One region of the Rhizobium sp. WYCCWR 11146 genome, then DNA from elsewhere that is predicted to be linked to it. Evidence: riboswitches for the same ligand, from Rfam matches in the RefSeq annotation. Region 1 holds a riboswitch; each other region holds the start of a gene.
The links. Region 1 has a riboswitch for cobalamin ahead of HX899_RS20610 (ABC transporter substrate-binding protein). Riboswitches for the same ligand answer to the same signal wherever they lie in the genome.

Region 1 (4,387 bases):
CCGGCGGCAAAGCTCACCTCGTCGATGCTGATGCTCATGCCTTCCCCCGCACACGATAGAGGATGACGGCGAAGGCCGGTGCGCCGAAGAGCGCGGTGACGACCCCGATCGGCAGGATCTGCTGCGGGATGATGATGCGCGAAATAATATCGGCGCCGACCATGTAGATCGCGCCGCCGAGCGCCGTTGCCGGCAGCAGCCGCCTATGCGCCGGCCCGACGAGGAAGCGGGCGGCATGGGGGATGACGAGGCCGACGAAGCCGATCGAACCCACCATGCTGACGACGCTTGCCGTCATCGCCGCCGTCATGGCGAACAGCACGATCTGGACGCGGCGTACGGCAATGCCGAGCGAGGCGGCGGCATCCGTGCCGAAGGCGAAGGCGTCGAGCGCCCGCACATGGGCCATGCAGATGACGAAGCCGGCAAGCGCGATTGGCACCGACAGATAGACATCGGGCCAGCGCACGCCGCTGAGCGAACCCAGCAGCCAGAACAGGATGCCGCGCGCCTGCTCGGCATTCGCCGATGTCGTCACGATGTAGGAGGTTAGTGCATTGAAGAGCTGCGAACCGGCGACGCCGCACAGGATGATGCGCTCACCGGTTCCCCCCGCACCCGTCGCCAGGATGCCGACCAGCAAAAAGGCAATGACCGCACCGATGAAGGCGCCGCTCGACAGGCCGAGAACACCGTAGCCGGAACCGAGGATCATCACGCAGACGGCCCCCGTCGAGGCACCGGCGGAGATGCCGAGCACGTAGGGTTCGGCCAGCGGATTGCGCAGCAGCGCCTGCAGGATCGCGCCCGAAAGCGAGAGCGACGCGCCGGCGCTGGCCGCGACGAGCGCGCGGCTCAGACGATAATCCCAGACGATGCCCTGGTGGATGCGGCTGAGCTCGAAATCCGTTCCGAACAGACGGTTCGAAATCGCCTCCGCCGTCGTCGCAAGCGGGATCGCGATCTCGCCGATCGAAACGGCAAGACTGACCATCAGCCCGAGCAGGAGAAGTGCCGCCGTGGTGAGCGCGGCAAGCGCCCACCATCCCTGTTGCCTGACCGACACTGCCTTCACTGCGCCAGGCCGAAGGACTTGATGCCGTTCGCCAATGTCTCGATACCGTCGATCGTGCGGATCGTCGGGTTCATCGACTGCGCGTCCATCATCACGAAGTGCTTGTTTTTGACCGCGTCCAGCTCCTTGGTCACAGGATCGTTCTCGAGGAAATCGACCTTGACCTTGGGATCGTCAGCGGCGTAACGGCGGCGGTCCATGGTCGCGAGCACGATGACGGCAGGGTTAGCCTGGGCGATGGTTTCCCAACCGACCAGCGGCCATTCCTCTTCCGTGGTGACGACGTTCTTCGCACCGATCGTCTTCAGAATATAGGCGGGCGCGCTGTTCTTGCCGGCGATGAAGGCGTCGCCATTGACCTCCTTGCTGGAGAACCAGAAGACGACGGGCAGGTTCTTGCCCGACGCGCCTGATATCGAGGCGACGGCATCCGACTCGCGCTTCTTCAGCTTGGAAATCAGCGCATCGCCGCGCTCCTTGACGTCGAAGATCTCCGAGAGCTCGGCGATTTCCCGGTAGATCAGGTCCATCGTGAACAGCTCCTTGCGCACGCCGTCGCCGCCATCAGTGTTGACCTTGGCGACGCAATCGGCCGGCGCGAGATAGGTATTGATCCCGAGATCCTTGAATTGCTCCCGCTTGCCGACCGAGCCCTGCGCGCCGACATGCCATTCGAACTCGGCCGTCACCAGGTCGGGCTCCTGCCCGACGACGGATTCGAAGCTCGGGTCGTTGTCGGCAAGCCGCTTTATCTTGCTGTTGGCCTCGGCATATTGCGGCAGGACGGGACCGACCCAGACGGCCGTTCCGGCGATCTTGTCGGCAAGGCCGAGCGAGAAGAGCACTTCGGTCATGCCCTGACCGATCGAAACGACTTTGGATGGCGCCTTTTCGAAGGTCACCTGCTGGCCGCAATTGGTGATGGTCAAGGGATATCGGGTCGCGGCAAGGCTTGGTGCCGCAAAGCCGGCGAGCCCGAAGGCAAATGTCATGGTGGCGAGAATCTGGCGCATGGAAAACCTCGATGAAGGGAAAATCACGGCCGTTCCGCGCATATGCGCGGACCGAAAGCACGCTTAGGCGTGCACTAGCCGCAGGAGGCCCAATCGAGACGGATGCATGCCGGAATTCGGCGAAGGTTCAGCAGGTCAATCATATCTGTTCCTTGTCCGGGCATCCCCGCCCGGTTGATTGGATCGTGATTGACGGCAGGTCTCCTGGCTTGCGGATATCCGTCGTTTCATCCTCCTTCCCGCGATATCTCGCAGTGGCAGGGCCATGAGCCCTTCAGAGATGGCCAGTCGCTGGCCACTCCTGAGATGATCGACAATCCGCTTACAGTTGCGGGGGCAGCCACGGTCTCGGTCCCTACTGGGTCATCCTCACCGTGTTCCCTATTAATCCCCTTGGAGTCATCTTCAGGGAACCGTCGCACCCAGTTACGTCGCCGGCCCGCCCGGCGTCAATAACTATTCCCGCGTGTCATGCCGCCTCACCGACAAATGCGCTTCATGCCGTCTCACCGCGCAAACCGCCGGTTGCCAGAAGACGTTTGACAGCAATGCTGCCATTATGGCATTAATACTGCCATGAATAAAGTGACACCGCCTCGACCCACGGCCCGCGAAGAGTTGGCGACCATCACGCAGGACCGCATCATGGAAGGTCTTGCCGCCCTGTTGCGCGCCGGTAGCGACGAGGTCACCTTCGATCTCGTCGCCCGCCAGTCCGGCGTGCCGCAGCGCACGCTTTATCGCTATTTCGCCAACAAGGAGACACTGCTCGCCGCGTTCTGGCACTGGGTGAATGCGCTGATCGCCGTGCCGGCGCTGCCGGCTTCGCCTGAGCAAGTAGTGGCGCATATTCCCGAGCTCTTTTCTGCCTTCGACCGCGACGAGCCGCTGGTGAGAGCGATGCTGCACAATCCTCATGGTCGCGCGGTGAGGCTCGCCCATGCCGAGGCGCGGCGCGAGAAGTTTTCGATCGCGCTGCGCGATGTCACCGGGACGATTCCCGCAGAAGATGCCCGGCATCTGCTCGCCGCTGTGACAGCGCTCTGCTCTGCTTCGGGATGGGAGAGCATGAAAGATAACTGGAGCCTGTCGGGCGCTGAAGCCGCGAAGGCCGCGCAATGGGCCGTGCAGGCCCTGATCGACGATGCACGCCGGCGTTCCCGCGGGACCGAGGCCCGCCAGCCGGCAACAATGGAAGGAGACGCGCGATGATTCATCACATGTCGTTCGGCGTGCGCGATCCCGGTCGCGTCGCCCGGGTGCTGGCGGAGCTCATGGAGGCGACCGCGCTGCGGGCGCCGACCCCGCCCTTTCCCCATGACGCCTGGCTCGTCGTATCGGGCGATACGCAAGGCTCCTTCCTCGAAATCCTGCCCGCAACCGCGGTCTTCGATCCGGACGCACCGCTCGGCATCCGCCAGCGCCCGGCGACCTTCGAGCCGGTCACCGCCCACGTGCTGGTCAGCGCCGCGGTAGACGCCGCGTCGATCGAGACTGCCGCCGCCCGCGAAGGCTGGTGCGCCGAGCAGGTGGAAACCGGCCTCTTCCGGATCGTCAAGCTCTGGGTCGAGGACAACGTCCTGGTCGAATTCCTGGCAAAGGGTGAAGCCGATCGTTACATCGAAGCCTTCGGCCCCGCGGGCCTTCCCTCCCTCGACGGCAAATTGCGGGACCTCGAGGCAAAGCTTGGCGATGCCCTCGCGCAGAAGCTGCCGCCTGGCGTGCTGGAAAAAGCGCTGGGACATCCGCAGGCGTAGTCGTTGCCGGACCTGCGTCACGACGGATTGCGGAAGGCAGGCCCCGACATAGTTTTGGCGCCACCGATTTCAACGAGGTTTGATGTAGCAATGAGCAATCCGGATAGCACCGATCTCGCCGCCGCCGGGATAGACGCGATTCGCCAAGCAGCCGAGCAAGGCGATGCGCAAGCACAATTTGAATTGGGCCACATCACCGCACGAGGTGAAGGTGTCACCCGCGATAAAACAGAAGGCGCGGGATGGCTTCAGAAAGCCGCCGAACAAGGTCATGCCGACGCGCAATTCCTCCTGGCGGGCCTCTATCTCATGGGGGACGGAGTTGCACAGAGCGCGCCCGAAGGCTGCGAGTGGCTTGACAAATCCGCCAATCAAGGCCACGCCGACGCGCAATATTTGCTGGGCTTGATGAGAGAAGACGGCGACGGTTGCGATATCGATGCAGCAGACGCTGTCAGATGGTACAGCCAAGCCGCAGATCAGGATCATGCTGGTGCACAGTACAGGCTAGCCCAGTTGAAAGAGCACGGCGTGGGCTGCGA
Region 2 (4,387 bases), on a different contig from region 1:
GTCGGTGTTCATCGCCCGGAAGGATTCGTCAATCAGCGATGTCAGCCCCGCCGCCCTCAGCGACAAAATTCTTGGGGTGACATCGTCGACGGCGCAGGAATCCTATGCCAACCATCTCTATCCAGAAATGAAAAGGACGGTTTTTCGGTCTTCGCCGGAATTGTACAAGGGCCTGGCAGATGGGAGCGTCGACATTATCCTCGAGGATAAACTCGCCATCTACGACTGGATTGCCAACACCAAGGCAGGGGGCTGCTGCGAGTTCAAAGGGCCGGATCTGATCGACGTCACATATTTCGGTGAAGGTGCCGGGATCGCGCTGCGCCTGGATGACAAGGAGCGTCTGACGCGCCTGAACGAAGCGTTGAAGAGCATCAAGGCGGACGGGACCTATGACATGATCAACGCAAAATATTTCCCGTTCAGCATCCAGTAGTTCGCCGGCCAACTTTCGAGAATGCGGGATGGTCGGGTTTTCCGCCCGACCATCCCTACCAAGTCCTTCGGTCGTATCGCTATGCGGCTTTCGCGACCTCTCCGTGCGGATCGAGGACATATTTCGTCGCCGCTCCCTGGTCGAAGCTCTCATATCCATTGGCGGCATCGTCGAGCGGGATGACCTTGGCGTTGACGATATCGGCAATTGGCAGTCGGTCGTGGAGGATCGCCTGCATGAGTTGACGATTGTATTTGATCACCGGAGTCTGGCCGGTGTGGAAGGACTGTGCCTTGGCCCATCCGAGGCCGAAGCGGAGCGAAAGATTGCCGTGTTTGGCGGCGTTGTCGACGGCGCCCGGATCCTCGGTGACATAGAGGCCGGGAATGCCGATCGAACCCGCGGCTCGGGTAATCTCCATCATCTGATTGAGCACGATCGCCGGCTGTTCCCCGCCCGAGTGGCCGCGTGCCTCGAAGCCGACCGCATCAATGGCGCTGTCCACCTCGTTGGTGCCGACGACCTGCGCGATCATGTCGCCAAGACGGTCGCTCTTCGACAGGTCGATCGGTTCGAAACCGACCTTTGCCGCATGCGCCAGACGGTCCTTGTTGAAATCACCGATCATCACGACAGCAGCGCCGAGAATGCGAGCCGAAGCCGCAGCGGCAAGGCCGACCGGGCCGGCGCCGGCGACATAGACGGTCGAGCCGACCCCAACGCCTGCACGCACCGCGCCATGGAAGCCGGTGGGCAGAATGTCGGAGAGCATAGTGAGATCGCGGATCTTCGCCATTGCCTTGTCCCGATCGGGGATTTTCAACAGGTTGAAATCTGCATAGGGGATAGTGACGTAGCGCGCCTGTCCGCCGATCCAGCCGCCCATGTCGACATAACCGTAAGCACCGCCGGCGCGGGCCGGGTTGACCGTCAGGCAGACACCGGTATCCTGAGACTTGCAGCAGCGGCAACGGCCGCAGGCGACATTGAAAGGCACCGAGACGATATCGCCGATGTCGAGCATCTCGACGTCGATGCCTTTCTCGATGATCTCGCCAGTGATTTCATGACCGAGGACCAGGCCCGGCATCGCCGTCGTGCGGCCGCGGACCATGTGTTGATCGGAGCCGCAGATATTGGTCGATATCACCTTCAGGATGACGCCGTGTTCGATGCGGCGGCCGTCGGGCGCTTCCAGCTTCGGATCGTCGATGTCGCGCACTTCGACCTTGCCAGGACGGAGATAGACGACGCCTCTATTTTTGCTCATGGATTCCTCCCACTTGTTTGAATGCCTCGATCTGCAACCGATGCAGTCGATGGCAACCTTCCCTCCGGCCTGCCTCCTCTGCAGCCCGGTGTCCACAACACGAGGATACCGCCGCATCGGGCGATATTCGGATTTTCAAAACGGCAGATTGGGTGGAGAAGAGGATGAACGCCACGGTTTTCGCCTGTGGTTCCGCTCGTGACCGTCTGTCCGCAATCCGTCGATTTGCTGTGCAAGAGCTGGTTTCCGGCTCCAGAATCTCCTTTCGATCCATCACGATATCTTTCCGGATGTCTATCCGGCGATTTCCTTGAGGATTTCAGTTCTTCTACCGCTGCGGGGCAGCGCCGGCGTCAGGCCGGCGTCCCAATGGTCCATTTCGCCAGTTTGCGAGATAGCGCCTTGAACACCACTAACAAACCATGCCTGACGGACAACAGCGATCAAGAAAACGACATGGGCGCAACTCAAAGACGACAGTCGGCAAAGTCGCAATAGCGCTGCGCAGCGGAAATAATTGATCCCGCGAATACGGCGGTTTTCCGGATCGTCCCGGAAGATTTGATCGCCGCCTAAAGGCTTTAGGCGCGATGCGGTCGCCGGCTGCGGCTGACGTCGATGGCCGTGTGCCAGAGCACGGCGCCGAGGATGATCGCGCCGCCGAAAAAGGTAGCGACGGGCGGTTGCTCGGCAAACAACAGCCAGACCCAGAACGGCGTGAGTACGATTTCCATCGTGCCGATCAGCGCGGCTTCAGCCGGCGGCATCCGCTTCGCCCCGGCAAGGAAGAGCACCAGCGCCAGGGAGAAATTGGTCGCGCCGAAGGCGGCAAGAACGATCCAATTGTGCAGGTCGAGCGAGCCGACCGAACCGAACGGGGCAAAGATGGCCAGCGTCAGGAAGGCGCTGACGACGGTCGGCGGCAGGCTCGGCACGCCGGGATTGATGCGCGGAATGATGATGACCAGCGCGAAGGACGCCGTCATGCCGAGCGCCAGCAGATCGCCCACGCCGGTCCCTCCGCCGATCGACGAGGCGACGATGACGGCCACGCCGAGGAGCGAGATGCCGCCGGCAATCAGCGTCCGCCTGGAGACCCTCTCCCTAAGGATGACCCAGCCGAGCATGGCCGCGATGAAGGGCGCGGTCGCATAGATCATCGTCACATTGGCGACGGTGGTCATATAGAGCGCCCCGATGAAGCATACCTGACTGAAAGTCTGGCATGCGATCATCGCAAGACCGGACGGATGGAAGACGGATCGCCATTGCTGCCGTGAAATGCCCCCTTCGAGGAAAAGGCAGGGGATCAGCAGGAACAGGCCACCGAACAACGATCGCCAGGCGATCGCCGTCCACACATCGGTCGTCAGGAGTCGCGAATAGACGCCGCTCGCGCTCCAGGCAAGTGTCGCGGCAACGATGAGAAGCACACCCTTCTCGTGCTCGCTGCCTGCGAGGCGTCTGGCCGGATTTTCAATTGTCACGCAGATATTCTCAAAGAAGGAAGTCGAACGCGGCTCATTTGTGCGTCAAGAATTGACATCAGACAAACGAATAGTAGAGATAGCTGTCATCGATTTTTTAAATGGCTGTCTCATGCACGAACCGATTGAGAGCGACCTGCTCAGAACTTTCCTGGTCGTTGCCGAGACGTCGAATTTCTCCGCAGCCGCCCAGCGCATCGGGCGGACGCAATCGGCCGTCAGCAGCCAGATCAAGAGGCTCGAAGAGACGATCGGCGAAACCCTGTTCGATCGGGGCGCCCGCGGCGTGCTGCTCACGCGCCCGGGCCTGCAACTCGTACCCTATGCCCGCCGGATCATCGATCTGTTGAGCGAGGCCGCCGCGACGATCCGCAGCAAGCCGCTGGACGGACCGGTGCGCATCGGAATTCCCGAGGAATACAGCCAGACGGTGCTGCCGGCAGCCCTTGCGGCTTTCGCTGTACGCCACCCGGCCGTCGAGGTCACCGTGTCCTGCGACTACACAGTCCGCAACCTCGCCGCCCTCGAGCGGGATGAGCTCGATCTGGCCGTCGTTTTCGACTGGAGCGATGAGACGAAAGGCGAGGTCATCTGCATTGATCCCACAGTCTGGGTCACATCGATGGTCCACCGGCTGCACGACATCGATCCCCTGCCGATTGCGACCTATCGCAACTCCACCTGGTCACGCGATTTTGCGCTCCGGTCGCTGGAGCAAATCGGCCGCAACTATCGGATCGCCTTCATCGCCGATACCGGCTCGGGGCTGAAGAATGCCGTCACCGCAGGCCTTGCCGTCACCACGCTTTCCCGCAGCAGCATTCCGCCCGGCTGCCGGGAACTCACCGCTGAAGACGGTTTCCCGCCGGTTGATTCCTCCAAAGTCGTGCTCCGCCGGAGCACTTACCGTTCCAGCGAGGCCGTTCGGGAACTTGCCGAAATGATACGGGACGCGTTCCAGCCTATGCCCGCATCTCCGATGGCGTGACGCGGCGGCGCAGGCGACGCCGGGTTTCGGACGGGCTCTCGGAAAAACTCGCCCTGTAGCTTCTCGCAAAGGCGGAGGCCGAATTGAAGCCGGTCGCCGCTGCGATGTCGGCGAAAGAGGCTGTCGTCTCGATCACCTTGCGGCGTGCCGCGTTCAGGCGCAGCGCGAGATAGTGCACATGCGGCGGCGCGCCGATGCTCTGCTGG
Region 3 (4,387 bases), 250 kb from region 1:
AAGGTGCCGCCGGTGCCGGCTTCTCCGTGCCTGCCAACATCGCCCCGGCATAATCGAGAAAGGCCCGCGCATTGGCATCGCCGCCCTCAATCAGATAGGCCCAGAGCGCGTTGAGATCGTCGAGATCAATATTGGAGAAAGGCACAAGCCCCGCATCCGGCTTAGCATCGCCCGGCAACACCGCAATCAGCGCCCCGGCGCGGGACGCTGCCGCATGCAGCGCTTCCAGCGCATAATGGAAATAGCTGGCGCCCCCGAGCGCCCGCACGACAATCAACTTGGCATGCCGCGCGGTGCGCTCGACATAGGTGTCGACAGACATCGGATGCTTCAGGCTCATCAGGCTGGCGAGCCGCAGCGAAGGCCCCGCCCCACGGTCGCGATGGGCGGCCGCGATCGCGGCAAGCTCGCTGTCGGCAGCCGACAGGAAAAGGATTTCGCCCGGCGTCTGCCCGAGATCGATTGCCTCCTCGCCGTCGCTGATCGTTCCCTGCTGGGCCAGAAGCAGATGCATCGGGTTACGCCAGCGCTTCGATCGCCGCCCTCACAGCGCCCTGATCCATCTCGTGCAGGCCGATGACGACAAGGCGCGTGGCGCGCTTTTCGCTTGGCGTCCAGGCGCGGTCGAAATAGTGATCGATGCGGCTGCCGACGGCCTGGAGCTGCAGGCGCATAGGCTTGCCTGACACATCGACGAAACCCTTGAGGCGCAGCACGTCATGGGCGGCAATGATGCTCTTCAGCGCTTCGACGAAGCCGACGGGATCGGCAATCGGTCCGAGCTCGACGACGAAGCTGTCGAATTCGTCATGGTCGTGCGGCGCGCCGTCCTCGTGCTCCAGCTCGTGATGCGACTTGCGATTGGCGACATCGTCCTCTGTGCCGATGCCGAGACCGAGCAGGATACCGGCCGACACTTCGCCGTTCTTCGCTTCGATCATCACGGGCTTGCGCACCGTGCGGGAGGCGACCTCGTCGCGCACCCTGATAAGGCCGGCAGCGTCGATCAGGTCTGTCTTGTTGAGCACGATGAGGTCGGCGCAGGTAAGCTGGTCCTCGAACAGCTCCTCGATCGGGCTTTCGTGATCGAGCGACTCGTCCTCGGCGCGGCGCGCATCGACAGCATCATGGTCATCGGCAAAACGCCCGGCGGCGACGGCGGCGCTATCGACCACCGTGATGACGCCGTCGACAGTCACCTGCGTGCGGATATCAGGCCAGTTGAAGGCGGCGACCAGCGGCTGCGGCAAAGCAAGGCCCGAAGTCTCGATGACGATATGGTCGGGCCTCTGCTCGCGCTCGAGCAGCTTCGTCATCGTCGGAATGAAGTCGTCCGCAACGGTGCAGCAGATGCAGCCATTGGTCAGCTCGATGATATCGTCCTCGGTGCAATTCTCCGCACCGCAGCCCTTCAGCACGTCGCCGTCGACGCCGAGATCGCCGAATTCGTTGATGATCAACGCAATCTTCTTGCCGCCGGCATTGGTGAGCAGGTTGCGGATCATCGTCGTCTTGCCGGCGCCGAGGAAGCCGGTGATGACGGTTGCGGGAATCTTCTGCTGGTTCATAGACTTAACCCTTCATTTTCAGCGGCAGGCCTGCCGCGATGAAATAAACTTCGGCGGCCTTCGCCGCGATCGATTGGTGCAGCCGGCCGGCATGATCGCGAAAATCCCGCGCCATGCGATTGTCGGGCACGATACCGAGACCGACCTCGTTGGAAACGAAAACGAGCCGCGCCTTCGCGGCGGGCAGGAAATCGGCAAGGGCTGCAAATTCCGCCGCCATATTCCGCTCCTCCATCATCAGATTGGTGACCCAGAGCGTCAGGCAATCGACCAGCACGATGCCCCCTTCGCCGTCTATGGCGGCGAGTTTACCGACCAGATCGAGCGGCTCTTCATGCGTTGTCCAGGACGGACCCCGGTCGGCCTTGTGTTGGGTGATGCGCGCCTGCATCTCCTCGTCCCAGGCACGCCCGGTCGCGACATAGTGACGGTCGAGGCCGGTCGCTGTGACGAGGGATTCGGCGAAACGGGATTTGCCGGAGCGTGCGCCGCCGAGGATGAAGGTGGCGGTCATACTCAAACGCCCCTCGGGGAGAGTGCGTAGTCGTGGCTTGCTCCGAATGCACCTTTCTCGGCTACTGAGGGTGTGACGCCCCCCTCTGTCCTGCCGGACATCTCCCCCACAAAGGGGGAGATTGAATCGCCGAGAGCTTTTCTCCAAACAATTGATGTAGGACGACGGTCGTGCTGCTTGCCGATCTCCCTCCTTGTGGGGGAGATGTCCGGCAGGACAGAGGGGGGTACCCAGCATTCGACATAAGCGGCCGAAAACACTCCTCTTGCAGCGCTGCTTGGAGGCGTGGCGTGCGCCGCACCAAGCCGCGCCGAATTCAATCGTTCAGCCAAGACAACCTCCGTGCTGGCAACGGGCATAATACCCAGGTGTGGGCTTCTCGCCCGGCACGCATGGCAGGTCTCCTGGCTCGCGGTTATCGGCCGCGATCGGGGCAGACCGGAAACCGGTCGCCCTGATCGTGCCAGCGGATCATCCTCGCCTTCCCGGCTGCATTAGTGAAAAGGTGGACGATTCGTAGACTTGAGAGGCGTCCGACCCCGGTTGATCACCATGCATATCCAGTGGCTTTTCCGGCATGTCGCCCATCCCGCCCGCCTGCATTATTGCAAGCCGCCGGCCGGAAGGGCCTGATGCCGGATGGAAGACCCTGACCGCTCTACAGTCGCGGGGTCGGCTGTGATGAAGGCGCCCGGCTTGGGTCCGCCCCTTCACATTCCCTTTTCATCCGGAAGGGCGCAACACCGATCCGGAACCATCCGTTATGTCAGGATGGTCAGTCGACCATCCGTTATCGGGATGGTTAGGCAAGCGCAGGGATGAAGTCAACCGGCCTTGGCGGCCACCCGATCGCTGGTTCCGAGATGCGGCTACTCAAACACGACTTACCCCATCTAAAATATCGTCATTTATCAGAGACTTACTTCATCGAAATTTGTTCCAACCGCCGGCTTTTCGCCGCAATTGCATCGCAAGCGGACTGCGCGACCATCTCCGCCCCTTGACCGGGCCTCTCCCCGCCTAGTTGTCTAGCCATGCTTATGAAATTGGATCGGCGCCGTTTCCGCGCGCTGCGTGTTTTCTTCGATCCGGGACGCCTGCGGGCGCTGGCCCGCCGTAGCGAGGTCGGCCTGTCGCTGGCAGGCGCCGTCGTCGGCGTCATCTCAGGTCTCGCCGTCACCGGCATGAGCTACGTCTCCAACGAGCTGCATCAGCTGGTCTTCGGCATCGCCGACAGCGAACGGTTGAGCTCGTCCGAGATCGAGAACAAGCTGCTGCTGCTCACCGCCCCGGTTATCGGCGGCGCTCTGCTCGGCCTGTTGCTTCTAGTGCTGGCGAAACGCCGCAAGAAACCGATGGTCGACCCGATCGAGGCCAATGCGCTGCATGGCGGCCGCCTGTCCTTGACCGACAGCATCATCGTTGCCGTGCAGAACCTGATCTCCAACGGTTTCGGCGCCTCGGTCGGACTGGAGGCCGGCTATACCCAGCTTGCCGCCGGGCTCGCGTCGAAATTCGGCCTGAAGCTGCAGCTTCGCCGCTCGGACCTGCGCACCCTTGTTGGCTGCGGCGCGGCGGGCGCCATCGCCGCCGCCTTCAACGCGCCGCTGACCGGCGCTTTCTATGCTTTCGAGCTGATCATCGGCACCTATACGATCGTCTCGCTGACTCCCGTCGTCGTCTCCGCCCTTGTCTCCACCCTGATCGCAAGGCTGCTTGCGGGTAGCGATTTCACCATCGATATCGGCAGCTTCGGCTCGGTCGTGCCGGCCGATTATATCCCAGCACTTCTGCTCGGCGCTTTCTGCGCCGGTGTGGGCATCCTGATCATGCAGGGCGTCGCCTTTGTCGAGGAGCTGGCGCGCAAGAGTTCGATCGCCCCACCCTTCCGCCCGGCGCTTGGCGGCATCATCGTCGGGCTGCTGGCGATGATCTCGCCTCAGGTGCTCTCGGCCGGCCACGGCGCGCTGCATCTCAACCTTTCCCATGAGGTGGCGATCCCGACGCTGATCGGCCTCTTCCTCTTGAAATCCTTCGCCTCGGCGATCTCGATCGGCTCCGGCTTCAGGGGCGGGCTGTTCTTCGCCTCACTGTTCATGGGCGCCCTGCTCGGCAAACTCTTCGCCTATTGCGGCCCCTATTTCGCCGATGCGACGCTGACGCCCGTCATCTATGCCGTGGTCGGCATGAGTTCGCTTGCCGTCGCCGTCATCGGCGGGCCGCTGACCATGACGTTCCTGGCGCTTGAAATCACCGGCGATTTTCCGATCACGGCGCTGGTACTCGCTGCCGTCATAACCTCCTC
Region 4 (4,387 bases), 410 kb from region 1:
CCGCCGCAGCAGGGCTCGATCACCACCATCCGCACCAATCCCCCGGCGAAGGATGCCGCGGCAGCTGCGCCGCAACCATCCGTCCCCGAGCGCCCCTACGATCCGACGCAGAACCGCGTCCGTCAGGTCGGCCCGCAGTTTCTGGCCGGCGATCAGGGCTCGATCGACCTCGCCAATCCGGCAACACCGGGCCCGCAGCCGCAACAGCAGCAGTGATTGAACAGCTGGAACTGCGGTGGCGGAGCCATAGCGGCGTTGTGCCAGGGTGCATGAGATGACGGCGATGTCACGTGAACGTGCGGCGGGATGTTAATGCGGGTCGCTTGAGCATGGTCAGTAGGTCGTACGACCGCCGCTCAGGTCGAACGTCGATGCGGTCGTGAAGGAGTTCTCCTCGGAGAGCAGCCAGACGACCATCGAAGCGATCTCACCAAGTTCGACGAAACGGTCGCGCGGAATGCGGACGCGCATATATTCGATAAACTCGGATGTCAGCCCGTCCAATATAGGTGTCTTTGCCGTGGTTGGCGTTACCGCGTTCACGGCGATTCCTGTCTTTGCGAGTTCCTTGCCAAGCGACTTGGTGAAGCCCAGCACACCAGCTTTCGCTGCGCTGTAGGCAGCGATGTTCGGATTTCCTTCCTTGCCCGCAACCGAGGAGATGTTCACAATCCGCCCATAGTCGCGCTTTAACATGACCGGAACGACGTGCCGGCAACAATTGAAGGTTCCCGTGAGGCAGACATCGACGACGTCTGTCCACTCACTGACATCGTATTCGATCGTGGGCTTTACCGGACCGGTAATCCCGGCGGAATTAACGAGGCCGTCGATACGGCCAAAAATCTCCTCGGTCGTCGCCGCCGCGTTTTTCACTGATACGGGATCTGCGACGTTGACGCCGAAAGCGACCGTGCCAGATCCGAGAGCGGAAGCGCTGTCCTTGGCCATGTTTTCGTTCAGGTCCCAGATGGCCACCTTGCCACCAGACTGGATGACGCGCTCTGCGATAGCGTAGCCGATGCCGCGCGCACCGCCTGTGATCACGATGATGCGCTCCTTCAAGTCGATCATGTTCATTGGGCCGTTATCCTCCGATTGAGCCGCCGATAGCCGAATATCCAATTCCGGGATTCGCCTTCAGCGTATCGATATGAAGGTCAGGAATAAAGATATCTCGGCCTCGCACGGCGTCGGCGATATTGGCATCGAAAGAACGCGATGCGCTCTAGGTGTTCAGTCCCCATCCATCATGAAAGACGAGTTCCTCGAGCGGTAGCCGCTGCCGCCAGCCTTTGACGGAGAGTTCCGGCTCCTCATAGAGCCGGTCGACGAAACCGGCACAGAGCCAGGCGACCACTTCGATATGCTCGGGTATGCCGAGAATGGTTTTCAGGTCGCCTTCACGAAAAATGCTGACCCAGCCGATGCCGACCCCTTCCGCCCGTGCCGCAAGCCAGAGATTCTGGATGGCGCAGACGGTCGAGTATGAATCCATCTTCGGATTGTGGGTGCGCCCCAGCACCACGCTGCCGCTGCGGGTAGGATCGCAGGTCACGCATATGCCGAGCGGCGCCTCGACGATGCCTTCGAGCTTGAGCGATCGGTAGGCCTGCCGCCGCTCGCCTTCGAACATCAGCGCCGCCTCCTCGTTGGCCCTCGCAAACGCGTCCTGGATGCGCGTCCGGACAGCGGCACTTTTCACCAGAATGAAATTCCACGGCTGCATGAAGCCGACGGATGGTGCGTGGTGAGCGGCCGTCAGCAGCCGCTGCACAACATCATCAGGCAAGGGATCGGGCAGGAACTGGCTGCGAACGTCGCGCCGCGTCATGATCGCGTGATAGACGGCCTCGCGTTCGGCCAAGGAAAAACCGGACGCCGCCGAAAGGGCATCCTCATCAAAGGGTCGCATCGTCAAATCCCCAACAACGCGACCGCCCCGCTGTCCGCGCGGATCGGTCTATCTTGCCAGGCCGGTCTTCTGACTCGGCGTCATCCGTCTGCCGCAGCCTTCCCGGCAAAAGGCCAGTGGCATGATGAAGCGGCAAGCGTCGGCCTTACAGCGTTGGGCACGTTCCGGTCTTGCACCGGATTCCCGATTCTCCCGCCTTATCGGCGGGCACCTGACGGCGCATCTATTTCAGGAAAGCGCGGCAGCGGCAAGCTGGGCCGATGTCGCAGTCAAGCCGGAGGCCGCGCGGTGCCGCCTGTCCCTCTCTTCCGCCGGCAAAAGGGAGCGCTGCGGTGCCACGAATCTCTTCTCCCCAGCGGGGAGAGGTGCCGGCAGGCGGTTGAGGGGGGGTGAGCGGCAAAGCCGCGAATGCGCTGAGCGTAAGCGAAGGGCAATGATGAAGGGGAGCCGTGCAGCCCCCTCATCCGACCCTTCGGGCCACCTTCTCCCCGCTGGGGAGAAGAGAGCGCAAGCCGCAGCCTCAGTTCCTACCTCAAACCCTTGGGAGGACAAAAGGAAACAAGACGTACGATCCCGTTTCGTCACCCACCCGCGTCGGTTTGAAGCGGCTAGGCAAGCCCCTTCACCGACAGTTTCTATGGCCTTATCACCACCGAAGGCGTATGGACTGTGACTGTCCATCGCAGCATCCCGGTTGCCCGTGCCCCGCCTCACACCCATGATCCTTGCGGTCGCCCTGTTCATGGAACAGATGGATTCGACCGTGATCGCCACCAGCCTGCCGGCAATCGCCGCCGATATCGGCACCTCGCCGATCGCGCTGAAGCTCGCCGTCACCAGCTATCTCGTGGCGCTGGCGATCTTCATCCCGATCAGCGGCTGGATGTCCGATCGGTTCGGTGCGCGCAACATCTTCCGCATGGCGATCTTTGTTTTCATGATCGGCTCGATCGCCTGCGCCTTTTCCAACTCGATCACGGCCTTCGTCGTCTCGCGCCTGATCCAGGGCGCCGGCGGCTCGATGATGACGCCGGTCAGCCGCCTGCTGCTGGTCCGGGGAACGCCCCGCCACGAACTCGTCGATGCCATGGCCTGGCTTACCATTCCCGCTTTGATTGGCCCGATCATGGGGCCGCCGATCGGCGGTTTCCTCACCACCTATCTCACCTGGCATTGGATCTTCTGGATCAACGTCCCGATCGGCGTGCTCGGCATCATCCTCGTCACCCGTTTCCTGCCGGCGGTGGAGCCACGCAGTCCGCGGCCGATGGACTTCCCCGGATTCTTCCTTTGCGGCATCGGCTTCTCCGGCTTCGTCTTCGGCGTGTCGGTCATCAGCCTGCCGGCCGTGCCCGTCATCTACGGTTACGTCACGGTTGCGATCGGCATTCTTGCCGGCCTCCTCTACCTCCTGCATGCCCGCCGCGTGCCCTATCCGCTTCTCGATCCGAAGATGTTCCGTTACCCGATGTTCCGGGCGGCGATCCTCGGCGCTTCGAATTTCCGCATGGGGCTCGGCGCCCTGCCGTTCCTGATGCCATTGATGCTGCAGCTCGGCTTCGGCCTGACGCCGCTGCAATCGGGCTCGGTCACCTTCGTCAGCGCGCTCGGCTCCATGGGCTCGAAATTCGCCGCCTCGCGCACCTTCAATGCCTTCGGCTTCCGCACCGTCATATCAATCACCACTTTGCTGGCGGCGATCTTCCTCGGCATCAACGGCCTTTTCACCGCCGAAACGCCGCTGTTCCTGATCATGGCCTGCCTGCTGATCGGCGGCCTGTTCCGCTCCATGGCTTTCTCGGGCGTCAACGCCATGGCCTTTGGCGATGTCGATGACGCCGACAGCAGCCAGGCAACCGCGATCAATGCCGTTGCCCAGCGTATCTCCATGGCGATGGGTGTGGCGATCGCCGGCGGCATTCTCGAAATTTCGAGCAGCTTTCACGACGGCAGGCTGCTGGTCTCTGATTTCCATATCGCCTTCTTCAGCGTCTCGGCGATTTCGGCACTGGCCTGCATCACCTTCCTGCGCCTGCCGCATGATGCCGGCGCGGAACTGACGGCGCGCGGCCGCAAGCGCCGGCACGCCGAGCCCGAAGAGGCCGTGGCGGAAAACAGCTGATCGAGACAGATCTGCTTGGCGCGAAGGAAGCACTCCTCCTCCGATTCGCAAGGTTCGGCGCCGGCGAAAGCTACACGCGTGTGTTCCAGCATCTCATTCCACTTTATGATTTATTCACATATCAAATACACACTGCGTTTGCGCGTTTTGGGTTGCAATCCGGACATGGGCATGAGGGCTCGTGATGTGACCGTCAGCGCGGATGCCCGTATTGAGACGCCGGTCGGGAACATATCCGACTGAGCCGCAATTCTAGGCCGCCGCGGAATGTTCCAATTTTTGAAAACGATGCCTCTGACAGCCAAGCTGGCGGCGATTATCGTTGCCGTCAACCTCTGCGGCATTTCCGC

Region 2: it holds a riboswitch for cobalamin, as region 1 does, so the genes downstream of both, fdhA (formaldehyde dehydrogenase, glutathione-independent) here and HX899_RS20610 (ABC transporter substrate-binding protein) in region 1, are expected to answer to the same signal.
Region 3: it holds a riboswitch for cobalamin, as region 1 does, so the genes downstream of both, cobU (bifunctional adenosylcobinamide kinase/adenosylcobinamide-phosphate guanylyltransferase) here and HX899_RS20610 (ABC transporter substrate-binding protein) in region 1, are expected to answer to the same signal.
Region 4: it holds a riboswitch for cobalamin, as region 1 does, so the genes downstream of both, bluB (5,6-dimethylbenzimidazole synthase) here and HX899_RS20610 (ABC transporter substrate-binding protein) in region 1, are expected to answer to the same signal.

Annotation. Positions count from the first base shown of each region.
Region 1 covers NZ_JACCEY010000024.1:163,724-168,110, reverse strand. Annotated here, with positions in the region: gene HX899_RS20620 (ABC transporter ATP-binding protein) at 1-38, opposite strand, end outside; gene HX899_RS20615 (iron ABC transporter permease) at 35-1,075, opposite strand; gene HX899_RS20610 (ABC transporter substrate-binding protein) at 1,072-2,088, opposite strand; cobalamin riboswitch at 2,265-2,521, opposite strand; gene HX899_RS20605 (TetR/AcrR family transcriptional regulator) at 2,734-3,300, shown strand; gene HX899_RS20600 (hypothetical protein) at 3,297-3,845, shown strand; gene HX899_RS20595 (tetratricopeptide repeat protein) at 3,936-4,387, shown strand, end outside.
Region 2 covers NZ_JACCEY010000007.1:259,441-263,827, forward strand. Annotated here, with positions in the region: gene HX899_RS04265 (transporter substrate-binding domain-containing protein) at 1-436, shown strand, start outside; gene fdhA (formaldehyde dehydrogenase, glutathione-independent) at 516-1,706, opposite strand; cobalamin riboswitch at 1,926-2,126, opposite strand; gene HX899_RS35545 (DMT family transporter) at 2,288-3,193, opposite strand; gene HX899_RS04280 (LysR substrate-binding domain-containing protein) at 3,306-4,181, shown strand; gene HX899_RS04285 (GlxA family transcriptional regulator) at 4,156-4,387, opposite strand, start outside.
Region 3 covers NZ_JACCEY010000024.1:409,758-414,144, reverse strand. Annotated here, with positions in the region: gene cobN (cobaltochelatase subunit CobN) at 1-514, opposite strand, end outside; gene cobW (cobalamin biosynthesis protein CobW) at 519-1,568, opposite strand; gene cobU (bifunctional adenosylcobinamide kinase/adenosylcobinamide-phosphate guanylyltransferase) at 1,573-2,082, opposite strand; cobalamin riboswitch at 2,459-2,856, opposite strand; gene HX899_RS21785 (chloride channel protein) at 3,117-4,387, shown strand, end outside.
Region 4 covers NZ_JACCEY010000024.1:569,382-573,768, reverse strand. Annotated here, with positions in the region: gene HX899_RS22585 (DUF2865 domain-containing protein) at 1-216, shown strand, start outside; gene HX899_RS22580 (SDR family NAD(P)-dependent oxidoreductase) at 334-1,080, opposite strand; gene bluB (5,6-dimethylbenzimidazole synthase) at 1,229-1,915, opposite strand; cobalamin riboswitch at 1,957-2,145, opposite strand; gene HX899_RS22570 (MFS transporter) at 2,634-4,037, shown strand; gene HX899_RS22565 (HAMP domain-containing methyl-accepting chemotaxis protein) at 4,305-4,387, shown strand, end outside.